4 regions of the Psychrosphaera sp. genome follow, and region 2 is predicted to be linked to each of the others. Evidence: predicted binding sites of a transcription regulator. Region 2 holds the regulator's gene; each other region holds the start of a gene.
What was found. The regulator sigma-54, encoded in region 2, starts transcription at its own class of promoters, with help from an activator protein. The targets are predictions, from matches to a motif close to GTTGGCACGNNNNTNGNNT.
Positions count from the first base shown of each region.

Region 1 (3,182 bases), on a different contig from region 2:
CTCAATCCCAATAACCCAGAAAATGGCGCTTTAATGAACTTCTCTTGAAGGTTAGCCGTCGCGACGTTTCGTCTGGCAACCGTTGCATCAATTAAACTTTGCTGTTGTTCAAGTGCACTTTTTGCTGTGGCACTTTGCTTCTCTAAGTCTTTAAGGCGATTAAGCTGACGACGTTGTTCTTTGAGTGTAGCATCGAGTTCGGCAATAAGCGCTTGTTCTTGATCATGGCGAAGGGTCACCAACAAATCGCCTTTTTTGACACGTTCACCATCATCAAAATGTACATCAATGACGCGAACGGTTTGCTCTGCTTTTAATTCAATTGATTCATTTGCTTGTGCGTTACCTAATGCTGCTACTTCGTCATTGAAGGTTTCGCGACTAACGGTTTTCACTTCGACGAGTGGCGCCCCACCAAAGCGGCCTCCGCGTTGTTGTGTCTCTTCTGGCCAAAATACAAAAGCCAACATGCCGGCTAATAACACGACAATCCATAACACTGGATTCTTTAACATTTAGATTCATCCCATCAACTGTTATCGTCTCAATGACTTCACCATCATTAAAACAGAGTATTTAAAAGTAGCTAACAAATGCAAAAAGCATTGTTACCTATAATAGTTGAATGATACGTAGTTAACCTATTGTTAGACCATGCGGTTTGGCTTGATTTCCTTTGCACTTATCTTGTTGTTTATGACTTCTTTACAGAACTTTACGTAAGCTGTGAATTCTTTACATCAATTATGTGTTAGCAATTAATAATACTCGACTTTTTTGATTTTTCTTGGACGACTATTAATCATGTAAAGGTCGTAAACCAATCGCATGTCTAATTCTAATTCAGTCGCATATGTGTCACCCACAGGGTAACTTTTTACTACTCGAGCCCCTCGAATGACCCCCTCAACACGCGCTTTCATTTTGTCATCTGACGCGACTAAGTTTTGAACGTTTGACTGACCTTTAATCTGATAACCATAGACCTGTTCAGCTAGCTCACGGTAAGCGTCTAACTTTGAGGCACGCATCGCCATTATTTGCTTAATCTCACTATTAGCACTGGTTTGAGCTGAAATTGGCGCATAGCCTATGGCACGAATAATAGGAAATTGCTCTGGCTTTTCATATTCCCAGATCACGTGTTTATCTAACAGTGATGTACAGCCACTGATGAGTAACGCAAATAAAAATACAAACCCTGATTTAAACTTCATAACCTTTACCTTGTAGCAATATGTGACGAGTCTATTGTGGCAAAAATAAATAATAGATTTGCCGCTGATTTATGAGCAAATGCATCAGTTATTGCCATTACCGGACGAAGATCGGCAATAAACACAAATATAACCTCTTAGTTCTGATTGAATACAATATTTAGGCCAACTATCCCTTTTAACTCATTTGGCCTAGATATTGCTTTACCTAAGGTAAAACAAGCAGTGATTGTTCTGATAGTACTACTAAGTGCTAATATTTTGACGGTTAAGAGACTTCGGTGATGAAAACAAGATTGATAGTAACTTACATAACGGCATTGTCTTTAGTTCTGTTCAGTGAATTGTGCTTTGCTGATTGGTACGAAGCAACGGGACAAGCCAAAGTCCGTCATGGAGATGTAAAAAGCGCGAAAAGCCGAGCAGCCCAGGATGCGGTTAAACAAGCCATGTTATTTGCAGGAGCAAACGTAGCCAGTATTCAACAAATCTCAGAAGGTTTGTTAGTCGATGATACATTACAGGTTCATGCTAACGGCGCCATCAATCGTATAGAAGTCGTAGAAGAACACCAACGCGGAGATTTGATTTCTGTCACTATTCGAGCAGACATTTTTCCTGAAGAGCGCGCTTGTTACGCCTCTGAATTCGGAAAAAAGGTCGCCATCACTCAGTTCCCAATTCAACACTGGGAACAAGCCAAAATAGGCTCTATTTACCAGCTTGAAAAAGCGATTCCGAAAAAGATTGTGCAACTGTTTCAGTCAGGTGCAAATACCGTTTACCCGGTTCCTTGGTTTAATAAGAAGCTCAACGTCAATATCGACTTTGAGCAACAAGGCCAAGTTAGATATCAATTGATCAACGCGGTTGCAGAACAAGCGAATACTCAGTTCGTCATGTTTGGTCGTATTAGTGACTTATCCTTTGGCGAGCAAACCAATGACTTTGCTTTTTGGCAAGATGATCAATTTGAACGCTATTTTACAATGGATGTCATTATTGCCAATGCATTGACACACGAAGTCCTGTATCAAAATAAATTTCATGCTTCAGCCGATTGGGAGTTTGACCAACGAGTTCCAGTCCAGGTTAATAGCAGAAAGTTTTGGAACTCTGAGTATGGAACTAGTATCGATCGACTATTGGCAACAATGCGTGACGACATTTTATCTGAGCTAAGTTGCCAACAATTGCAAAGTAAAATACTAGCGGTTAACAACGGTAACCAAATTCAAATCAATATTGGTCGCGGCCAAGGTGTGTTTGTTGGCCAAGAGTACCGTGTCAGCTACCGTGCTGATGTTATTGATGATAGCGGAAACTTACTGACTAATTTTGTGATTAGTCCATACAGAGTAAAAATCACTCAAGTATATGAGAACTCCGCAATTGCCGAATCGTTAGATGCTGACTTCATGAGCAATGTTCAAAATAATGATGTGATTGAATTAAAAGACTGGGCCTCAGAGTGGTAGGGCTTTTCAGCTTACCTATAAAAGGGTAATGAACGGAAAATGAACGGATAGGCGCCCAAAACGGCTAAAGTCCAAAACTACGTTCAATACTTGAATAAAAATAATGTAAAAACTCAGCAAATTTATGAATTGTTACATATCCTTATAAAATCACCTTGCTCAAAATGATACACTAAGTGTACATTTACGGGCTATTTTAAGATTTATTAGGAACAGGATAATGTCTATAGAGCAACTAGCATCAATTGAAGGCCTAGACGTACAGGCCGGAATGGCAAACTGTATGGATGACAGTAACCTCTATATTGAAGTTTTGCGAATGTTTGCTTTACAAGTCGAGCAAGACGCCGCTACTTTAAAACAGCAATTTGAAGCTCAGCAGTGGCAAGAACTAGGAAAAACGGCTCATGGGATTAAGGGCGCTGCATCAAGTGTAGGTGCAACCTTCATTCAAGAATCCGCAGCACTTATTGAACAAGCTGGAAAA
Region 1 is NZ_CEYNSH010000021.1:17,326-20,507, reverse strand. Features, by position in the region: gene AC4E96_RS07965 (efflux RND transporter periplasmic adaptor subunit) at 1-515, opposite strand, end outside; gene AC4E96_RS07960 (LPP20 family lipoprotein) at 759-1,217, opposite strand; gene AC4E96_RS07955 (flagellar assembly protein T N-terminal domain-containing protein) at 1,502-2,695, shown strand; gene AC4E96_RS07950 (Hpt domain-containing protein) at 2,916-3,182, shown strand, end outside.
Region 1: the regulator sigma-54 is predicted to act here: its motif matches at 1,404-1,422, upstream of AC4E96_RS07955 (flagellar assembly protein T N-terminal domain-containing protein).

Region 2 (3,182 bases):
TGCAAGAGTACTTTTAATTTCATGGCTTTAATACTGCTTCGTTCTTTTGATTTTACTTCAAAAGATGGGTTAAGGAGTGCAGTCCATAGCGCTCCTAAATATACTCGGGTCGATTGCCGAGAGCTGGCGATGTGCGCCAGCTCAATGGTCCTCTAATGACGAGTTAACTTCTCTTTATGTTTTTTGACCTGTCGGTCTAGTTTATCAATTAAAGAATCAATCGCTGCATACATGTCACTGTGCTCTGAGGTTGCAAAAAGCTCACCTCCATTAACATGCATGGTCGCTTCTGCGCGTTGAATTAGCTTTTCTACGTCTAAAATCACATGGACGTTATTAATATGATCAAAATGACGTTCTAGTTTTGCAAATTTCGTATCAACATAATCTTTTAGGGACTCTGTTGCATCGACATGACGACAAGTTAGGTTAATTTGCATATGCTCTTCCTTCTTTTGATTGAATAGTGAAACTACACTAATCGTTTTCTTTGGTTTGAAGGGGGAATGTTTAACGATTCCCGGTATTTTGCGATAGTTCTTCTGGCTACTTGGATGCCCTGTTCGGCCAGAATATCAGCAATTTTACTGTCACTGAGCGGTTTTGCTTGGTTTTCAGCGGCGACTAATTTTTTAATTAATGCACGGATAGCGGTTGAGGAACACTCACCACCGTTTTCGGTACTTACGTGACTTGAGAAGAAGTATTTGAGTTCAAATATTCCTCTAGGAGTGTGCATGTACTTTTGCGTGGTCACACGAGAGATCGTGGACTCATGCATATCAACCATTTCTGCCACGTCGTTGAGTACCATAGGCTTCATTGCTTCTGGCCCATACTCGAAAAATGCTTGTTGTTGTTGCACAATGCAATTAGATACTTTTAACAAGGTGTCGTTTCTACTTTCCAAACTTTTGATAAACCACTTAGCTTCTTGTAAATGAGAACGAACAAATTGTGCATCGGAATTGTTCTTTGCCGTTTTAGACAACGAAGCATATTGTTCGTTCACTTTAATTTTAGGCATAGAATTGGAATTTAGCTCAACAATCCAACGACCTTTTTTCTTAACGACGCTAACGTCCGGAATTACATAATCAATTTCATCTTTGATGACAATGCTAGCCGGATTTGGATTGAGTTGTTGGATAAGTTCTAAGGTTTCTTTTAAGTCGTTTTCTTTTAGTTTTGTCTTGCGAATGATGGTGCGATAGTCGCGGTTGGCCAATAAGTCGATGTGTTCTTGAATAAGGTCAATGGCTTCTTGTTTCCACGGTGTATCATCGCTGTATTGTTTTAATTGAACAACCATACACTCTTGCAGCCCACGACAGGCAACACCGATAGGGTCAAAATTCTGTACACGTTTTAAAACGGCTTCGACTTCTTCGATTTCGACGTCTTCAATATCAACTGCTTCGACAATATCTTCTGCAGATACGGTTAAAAATCCTTTTTCATCAATGGCGTCGATGATTGCTGTCGCAATAGCAAGGTCATCATCGGAAAATGGTGAGAGGTTTAACTGCCAGCGCAGGTGATCTTGGATATTAGTGGTGGTCTCACCTTGATAAACCGTATCTTCACCTTCATAAGCTGGACCAGAACTAGCAGGTGCAGCACTCATGTAATCGTCCCAAGAAGAGTCTGTTGGCAGGTCGTCGCTTATCGTCTGATCCTGGAGTGCTTCGTTGGTACTTATCTCGTCTTTGGTCCACTCGATATCATCGCCTGCGTCGTCATTGCTCCCGTTGAGTGACTCCTGTGCCGATTCAGCTTGAAAGTTGTCGTCTGTATTGTCTGATGACTCCGGAGCGCTGTCGTAATTAGAGTCATCTTCTGATTCGAGCAATGGGTTGCTATCTAGCGCTTCTTGAATTTCTTGTTGCAGTTCCAAAGACGACAATTGCAGCAAACGAATCGCTTGTTGCAGCTGTGGGGTCATTGTTAACTGCTGACCCATTTTGAGTTGTAGTGTTGGTCTCATTTATTCCCGGAACTTACTGACTTAATTAACTTTCTTGTTGTATAAATTATCAAAGTTTAAACTGGTCACCAAGATAAACTTGCTTAACAATCTCACTTTCTAGTACTTCAGCAGGCGTACCTTCAGCAATCAGCTCTCCATGACTAACGATATAGGCTTTTTCGCAGACATCAAGTGTTTCTCGAACATTGTGGTCAGTGATTAATACACCGATGCCTTTTGCTGTCAGTTGTTGGATGATCTTTTTGATGTCGATGACTGAAATTGGATCAACGCCTGCAAACGGTTCGTCGAGTAAAATAATCTTCGGATCGGCGGCAAGTGCACGCGCGATTTCAACTCGGCGACGTTCACCACCAGACAGCGCCATTCCTTGACTGTCACGGATGTGGTCGATGTGAAATTCGGCAATTAAATCATCAAGTAAGTCTGCTTGCTGGTTTGCGTCTATGTCCTTGCGCATTTGCAGCACAGACATGATGTTTTCAGAAACCGTTAATTTTCTAAATATTGACGACTCTTGTGGTAAATAACCAATTCCTTTGCGAGCTCGAACGTGCATCGGTTCGTGACTCAGGTCAATGTCGTCGAGCTGTATCAAGCCTTTGTCGTTCGGCACAAGGCCAACAATCATATAAAACGTTGTTGTTTTACCTGCGCCGTTTGGCCCTAGTAAACCGACAACCTGACCGGCTTCAACAGATAGACTTACGTCTTTAACGACTTGTCTGTTTTTGTAGGCTTTGGCTAAATGCTGTGCTACCAATTTCGTCATTAGTTATTCTCTGAGTCGTCTTTTGATTTTGGCTTGATTTTAATAGTTGTGGTGACACGGCCACCGTTTTCAGTATCGCCTATTGCTTTTACACGTTGGCGAACTAAATCAAAAGTAATGTTACCGTTTGCACTGTCAACGAACGAGCCGCCCTGACGATATTTGGCGCTCCCCTTAAGTTCTAAGATTCGATCGTTAACTAAGTAGACAACTTCGTTAGCATTAGCTTCTAAGTCATCTCCTTCTGGGTTTATTTGCGTAAATGTGGCGGGATTACCTTTGGCGATAAGTTTTTCACCGACACCGTCTTTTGTTACAACGTAAAGCTCATCCGCGGCAATTTTCATATTACCTTGATTGATGATGACATTACCTTTAAAAAACATGGTGTTTTTCTTAAAGTTTAAATCTTGCTCTGTC
Region 2 is NZ_CEYNSH010000008.1:26,161-29,342, reverse strand. Features, by position in the region: gene ptsN (PTS IIA-like nitrogen regulatory protein PtsN) at 1-23, opposite strand, end outside; gene hpf (ribosome hibernation promoting factor) at 153-440, opposite strand; gene AC4E96_RS03885 (RNA polymerase factor sigma-54) at 473-1,987, opposite strand; gene lptB (LPS export ABC transporter ATP-binding protein) at 2,037-2,762, opposite strand; gene lptA (lipopolysaccharide transport periplasmic protein LptA) at 2,762-3,182, opposite strand, start outside.

Region 3 (3,182 bases), on a different contig from region 2:
TACCTTCAATTTAAACGAACCAGACTTTACATCAGCAAAACGTTTGGCCGACACAATCAATAACCTTGTTGGGCCAAATACTGCAAAACCACTTGATTCTGTTTCGGTCAGAGTGATCGCGCCACGTGATATTGCACAGCGTGTTGCTTATTTGTCAGCAATTGAAAACCTTGAGTTTGAGCCGGCAAGTACTGCCGCGAAAATTATTGTTAATTCTAGAACCGGTACTATCGTTATAGGTAAGGACGTAAGACTTAAACCAGCAGCGATAACTCACGGTAATTTGACGGTGACCATAGCTGAAAACCAAGAAGTGACACAGCCAAATCCATTAGGACAAGGTCAAACCGTTGTAACAAATCAATCTATTATTGACGTGGCGAGAGACGACACTCGAGCTTTTGTGTTTGACCCTGGTGCGAACTTAGATGATTTAGTTAGAGCCATTAACCAAGTTGGCGCAGCGCCAGGTGACTTAATGGCCATTTTAGAAGCGTTAAAACAAGCCGGTGCCATTGATGGCCAGCTGGTAGTTATTTAAAAAGTCTTAATTATATGCAATTTTGCAAAAACCAAAGAGGAAAATACCATGGCATTTTCACAAGTGTTATTAAGTAACGTAACGGCAAATCAAGATACCAATAATGCTATTCTTGAAATGCTTGATATTAACGAAACTCATGAGTTGCAATACCACGTTTATGAGATCGCATACGGCAGCAAAAAGTTATTCTGTTGTTTATCTGGCGGTCACATTGTTGATGGTAAAATTGAGTTTACACCAATTGGCATGGCCGCATTCGAAGCGTTAACAAACGTTGAAGTAGAAGGCGATGCTGAATATTTTGCGGATGAAATCAATACTGAAGAAGCAATCGAAGCACAATTAGAAGCTGTTTTTGACCGTGTTCCTGATGGCTCTAAAGTTTGTTTTATTGGTGACATTACTGGCGAATTAAAAGACTCGCTAAGCAAATACTTTACCTTGTTACACTAAGGAAAAATATGTTTGCCGTTAACTGACCAACCAAACCCTGTATTCTTGGTTGGTCAGCTAATGATGCTCTAATTTTCATTCCGGTATTAACCCCTCTGGTATACCTTTCTCTTGATTCTTATTAATAGTCACTCGCTTAAATCAAATTTTAAGTGGACTGTCTTTATTCACTCCTTCGACTCGTTTGTGATTACCAAAAATCCAGAACAATTTAAACAACAATAAAACTCTGATAAATATGAGGTTTAGTCACTTGGCACGCCTCTTGATACACCATTAATAATTGTTAATTTTTCAATAGATAAATGGCGACTACACCCTGTTTTGGGGATAAAACCGTCAAAATTACGACTATGAACAAGATCGGCGATATCAATAACTATCATGACCTCAATGGCCTTCAGCAGTTAAAAGCTCAAGCCAAGAATGAACCTGAAAGTCAGGAAGCACTTAAAAAGGCGGCTCAGCATTTTGAGTCAATTTTTATTGGCATGATGTTGAAGTCCATGCGAGATGCGAACAAGGCGTTTGAAGAGGGCAACCCCATGCATTCAAACACCACGAATTTCTTTCGCGATATGTATGACCAACAGCTAGCTACCGATATGTCTGACAATGGATCGATGGGCTTGGCCGATATTATTGTTCAACAGTTAAGTGGTGATACAGAGTCCTTTAAAGCGGCCAGCGTCCTAAGAAACGACGCGACTTTAGCGAATTTGACCCAACATAAATCTACGTCACCATTAGCCTCTCAAACGGTGAACTTACAGGACAAAGAAAGTATTCTCGACAGTCAAGTCAAAGGCGTTGTGGCAGACTCTGATATGACTACTCAGTTAACGACGCCAAATAACAGTATTACTGATCTAACTAACAAATCTGCGGTGACCTCCGCTTCGCAAACCCCTAAGGTGGACGATAAATTTGAGTCACCTGAAGATTTTGTCGGCAAACTTTGGGACGTCGCAAAACAAACTGCTAAAAAAATTGGCTTAAACCCAGCGGTGATGTTGGCTCAATCGGCACTTGAAACTGGCTGGGGGCAGCACGTTATTAAAACGGCAAAGGGTGAATCGTCATTTAATTTATTTAACGTAAAAGCACACCGTGACTGGACTGGCGATAAGGTTGCTCAGTCCACATTGGAGTTCGAGCAAGGTGTGGCGGTAAGAAAAACCGAACCATTTAGAGCCTATAACAACTTTGCTGAATCCTTTGATGACTTTGTCTCCTTCTTAAATAGCAGCAGCCGTTATGAAGAAGCTTTGAACAAAACTCAAAACCCGGAACAGTTTTTGCAAAGTCTACAGAAAGCAGGTTATGCAACGGATCCTAACTATGCCGACAAAATTATCGGTATTTTAAAGAGCGACCGTTTTAAAGAAATGATCAATAACGTCACAGGCAGCCCGTATAGCTCAGGGCCAAGTGAGACCACGTTAGGAAATGAGGACTAATTTATGGCTGGTGGTATTTTAGGTACTGGTGTATCCGGTTTAGCCGCAGCTCAGCACGGCTTAGACACAACAGGTCACAATATTTCGAACGTTAATACGGAAGGTTATAGCCGTCAACGTGTTGAAACTGTGTCGACGGTTGGTTTGGCATTTAGAAGTACCTTTCTAGGCAATGGTACTCAGTTATCCTCCATTTCCCGAAGTTTTAACCAATTTAATTATCAAGAAGTTATCTTCAACGCTGCTCAATACAACTCAAATAACACTAAGTATGAGAATGCTTCTCGCATGGATAATTTATTGGCGGACCCTGAAACAGGTATCACCACATCCTTCGAAGCAATGTTTGATGGTATTAATGGGGTGACAGAAGAACCAACGATCATTTCAGCAAGAAACGTAGTAATTGCTCGTGCCGAGACGGTTGCGAAGCGCTTCAATAACCTTTATGAAGAGATTTCAGGCCAGCATTTAGGGGCTATAAATGAAGAAATTCGAACCACAGTCTCTGAGATAAATGCCATTGCGGCAGAAATTGCGTCTCTCAACGGCAAAATTCAAGTAGAAAATGCCAACTCAGGCGACGGCTTCCCACCAAATGATTTATTAGACAAACGCGACTTATTGGTAAAGCAACTCAGTGAAAAAGTCGCGGTAGACACGATTAAGCGAGAAGACGGTACAATCAACGTCACAATTGGTAAAGGTATTACGCTTGTTACCAA
Region 3 is NZ_CEYNSH010000024.1:48,807-51,988, forward strand. Features, by position in the region: gene AC4E96_RS08820 (flagellar basal body P-ring protein FlgI) at 1-541, shown strand, start outside; gene AC4E96_RS08825 (hypothetical protein) at 590-997, shown strand; gene flgJ (flagellar assembly peptidoglycan hydrolase FlgJ) at 1,351-2,457, shown strand; gene flgK (flagellar hook-associated protein FlgK) at 2,461-3,182, shown strand, end outside.
Region 3: the regulator sigma-54 is predicted to act here: its motif matches at 1,250-1,268, upstream of flgJ (flagellar assembly peptidoglycan hydrolase FlgJ).

Region 4 (3,182 bases), on a different contig from region 2:
TGACCGATGCAAAGCCAGAAGTATCTGGTCGTTTAACGAAAGTGAACGGTTTAACGTTAGAAGCTGTTGGTGTGTCTGTTCCTTTAGGTGGGCACTGTAAAATTCAAACATTAAATGGTGAAGTCGACGCTGAATTCGTGGGATTTGAAAACGACAAAATATTTTTGATGCCGACTGACCAAGTAAGCGGCATTGTTCCAAGAGGCCGTGTCACTACCTCCAGTCAAGCACAACGCTTACCGCTTTCTATTAACCTATTGGGCCGCGTTATCGATCCTACTGGGCAACCGCTCGATGGGCGGGGACCGATAGAATTAGGTGACGGACCTGCATACCAATCCGAGCCAATTAACCCATTGGCGCGCAAACCAATTAAATCCTCAATAGATGTTGGTGTAAAAGCGATCAATGGCATTTTAACCGTTGGTCAAGGTCAGCGCATGGGCTTGTTTGCCGGCTCAGGTGTCGGTAAATCTGTGTTGCTTGGCATGATGACCAAAGGTACAACAGCAGACGTAGTCGTGGTTGGTTTAATTGGTGAACGTGGCCGAGAAGTGAAAGAGTTTATTGATGAAATTCTTGGTGAAGAAGGTCGTCAACGAGCCGTCGTCGTCGCGGCACCGGCAGACATGGCGCCTATTCGTCGTTTAAAAGGGTGTGAAACAGCAACTCAGGTGGCTGAATATTTTCGAGATCAGGGGCTTAATGTCCTACTATTGATTGACTCTGTGACACGGTATGCACAAGCGCAACGAGAGATTGCGCTGGCCATCGGTGAACCACCTGCAACAAAAGGATATCCAGCGTCTGTCTTTGCAAAATTACCGGCGTTAATTGAGCGGGCCGGTAATGGTGGAGAAGGCCAAGGTTCGATCACTGCGTTCTATACCGTTTTGTCCGAAGGGGATGACATGCAAGACCCTATCGCGGATGCGTCTCGAGCCATATTAGATGGTCACATAGTACTATCTCGAGACTTGGCCGATGCCGGACATTATCCTGCGATAGATGTCGCGAAGTCTATTAGTCGTGTAATGCCACAAGTCACCTCGCCACAACACTTACAAATGGCACTTAAATTTAAAAAGTACTTATCGGCCTATGAACAGAATAAAGACTTAATTTCTATCGGAGCCTACGCCTCAGGTAGTAACCCTATCGTCGACAAAGCGATTCAACTTAAACCTGTAATGGATGCCTACTTACAGCAAACGATGACGGATGTGTACCCATACGACCAATCGTTAATGCAACTTCAAGCATTGACCAATGAAATGCCATAGGTAGAGGTGATTTATGGCAAAAGAAGATAATCAGCTACTAGTTTTAAAACGTATTGAAAAAGAGCGTGAACAAAAAGCGGCAACAGATTTACAGTCAGCGCAGTCGTTTTTAGAAGCAAACCAAGCCAAACTTAAAGAAGTAGAAAGCTATAAGCTCGACTACTTAAAGCGTATGCAGGATATGGGGGCAACCGGAATGGGCGGTGGCAGTTACCAACATTATCAACGTTTTATTGTTCAGCTTGACCAAGGCATTTTGGCCCAATCAAACGTCGTAAGTACGGCGAAGGAAGTCGTTGCGCAACGACGCCAAGAGTGGCTAATGCAAAAAAACAAACTTAAAGCCGTCGACACCTTGCTTGATAAAAAAGCTCAAGTGCGCAATGCACGTGAAGCTAAAGCTGAGCAAAACCAGGCTGATGAGTTTGCCGCCCAAAAATACATTCGCGAACAACTTCTCGCCAAGTCACAAGCTTAGTAATGTTTGAGCCCTTGTTTTTAACCTTATAAATCAGCTGGCTAGTACTTTATTTTTCTTATTCTAACGGGCTCGTTTAACCAATTTGTTAACTTGGAACGATCTTTGAATATTCCTACACAGTTAAGAAAATTTAGAGCGCATTTAAAGCGCAAACTGAATTTATTTTTTGTTAGGAGCTCGTATGCTGCAACAACGCCCAGTTTTGTCACAAATCCACAATATTAAAGGCCTAGAGCCTGATTTGCCTGTGCGCGAACTATCGCCTCGTAATAATACTAAGTCACAAAATTCGAATAAAAACGATTATGACTTCCAACAAGCGATGGCGGCAACGCGGCAACAAATGGATCGCCACTTAGAGGCCAAACGAGAAGCTAGGCTTCAAGTTGCTGAGCGTCAAGAGCAGGCCGCTCAAGCTCAGCGTGCTCAAGACGACCGTGCAAAACAGGATGCTCGCACCCAACAAGAAAGAGCACTCGAGCCTAAGCGCGTGGAAAATACCGCCAAGCGAGAAGACCCTAGAGATGAAGACGTTTCACGAAATCAACGTCAGGATGTGTCTCGTCGTGATTTAGATACTCAAACAGATAGAGCTCAGCGAGAACCTGCAGAAAAAAATGACGGTGAGACCGCAAAGCCAGAATTAACGTCAGATAAAAAAGAGGCCTTTTCAACGCTCGACAGTAAGCAAAAGACAAAAGAAAAAATTGCGTCGGACCAGGTAGAGCAAGGTGAGACCAAACAAAACGGTGTGGTTGATTCAAGTTTGAAAGGGGAAATACTTAAAGACAGCGATGCTCCGGTGTCAAAAGCTTTGTCTGAGCTTGAAGCGCTATTAAATTCTTTATTGAACGGTGAACAAACAGCCTCATCTAAGTTTAAAACCGAGCAAGTATTACAAAGTCTGGCAGCCTTAATGAAAGGTGAATCATTGGTACAGAGCCCTTCGGATACAGCGACTGATATCGATCAGCAGATGGCGCAACTTCTCAATAACTTGGCTTCGCTGTTAGGTAGTTCCGATGGACCTAGTATTGATCCTTTGTCTCAGCTGGTGAACAACATCGATTTGAATACTGTGCTAGAGGACCTCACTGCTCAATTGAATAACCTACAAAGCTTGGATTTGAGTCAATTGTCAGAGCAACAGCTAGCCGTATTTGAGCAACTGCAAGAACAGCTTAAGTTACTATCTCAGAAACTAAGTAACTTCGTTGAGCAACCAAATACAGAGCCTTCAAATGAGAGTCCAGACTCTGAAGAGTCCACTTTAAGTTGGCTCAATGATGTCGTACTTAAATTAAAAAATGAATCTGAAAAAAGTCATTCAGATTTAACGTCAGCATCCGTGACTGAAAAGGTCACTTCAGCAGAGTCATTGCTGGAGTTCGCCAATATTAAGGCAACACGTGAACAAT
Region 4 is NZ_CEYNSH010000024.1:20,949-24,130, forward strand. Features, by position in the region: gene fliI (flagellar protein export ATPase FliI) at 1-1,283, shown strand, start outside; gene fliJ (flagellar export protein FliJ) at 1,297-1,761, shown strand; gene AC4E96_RS08690 (flagellar hook-length control protein FliK) at 1,946-3,182, shown strand, end outside.
Region 4: the regulator sigma-54 is predicted to act here: its motif matches at 1,854-1,872, upstream of AC4E96_RS08690 (flagellar hook-length control protein FliK).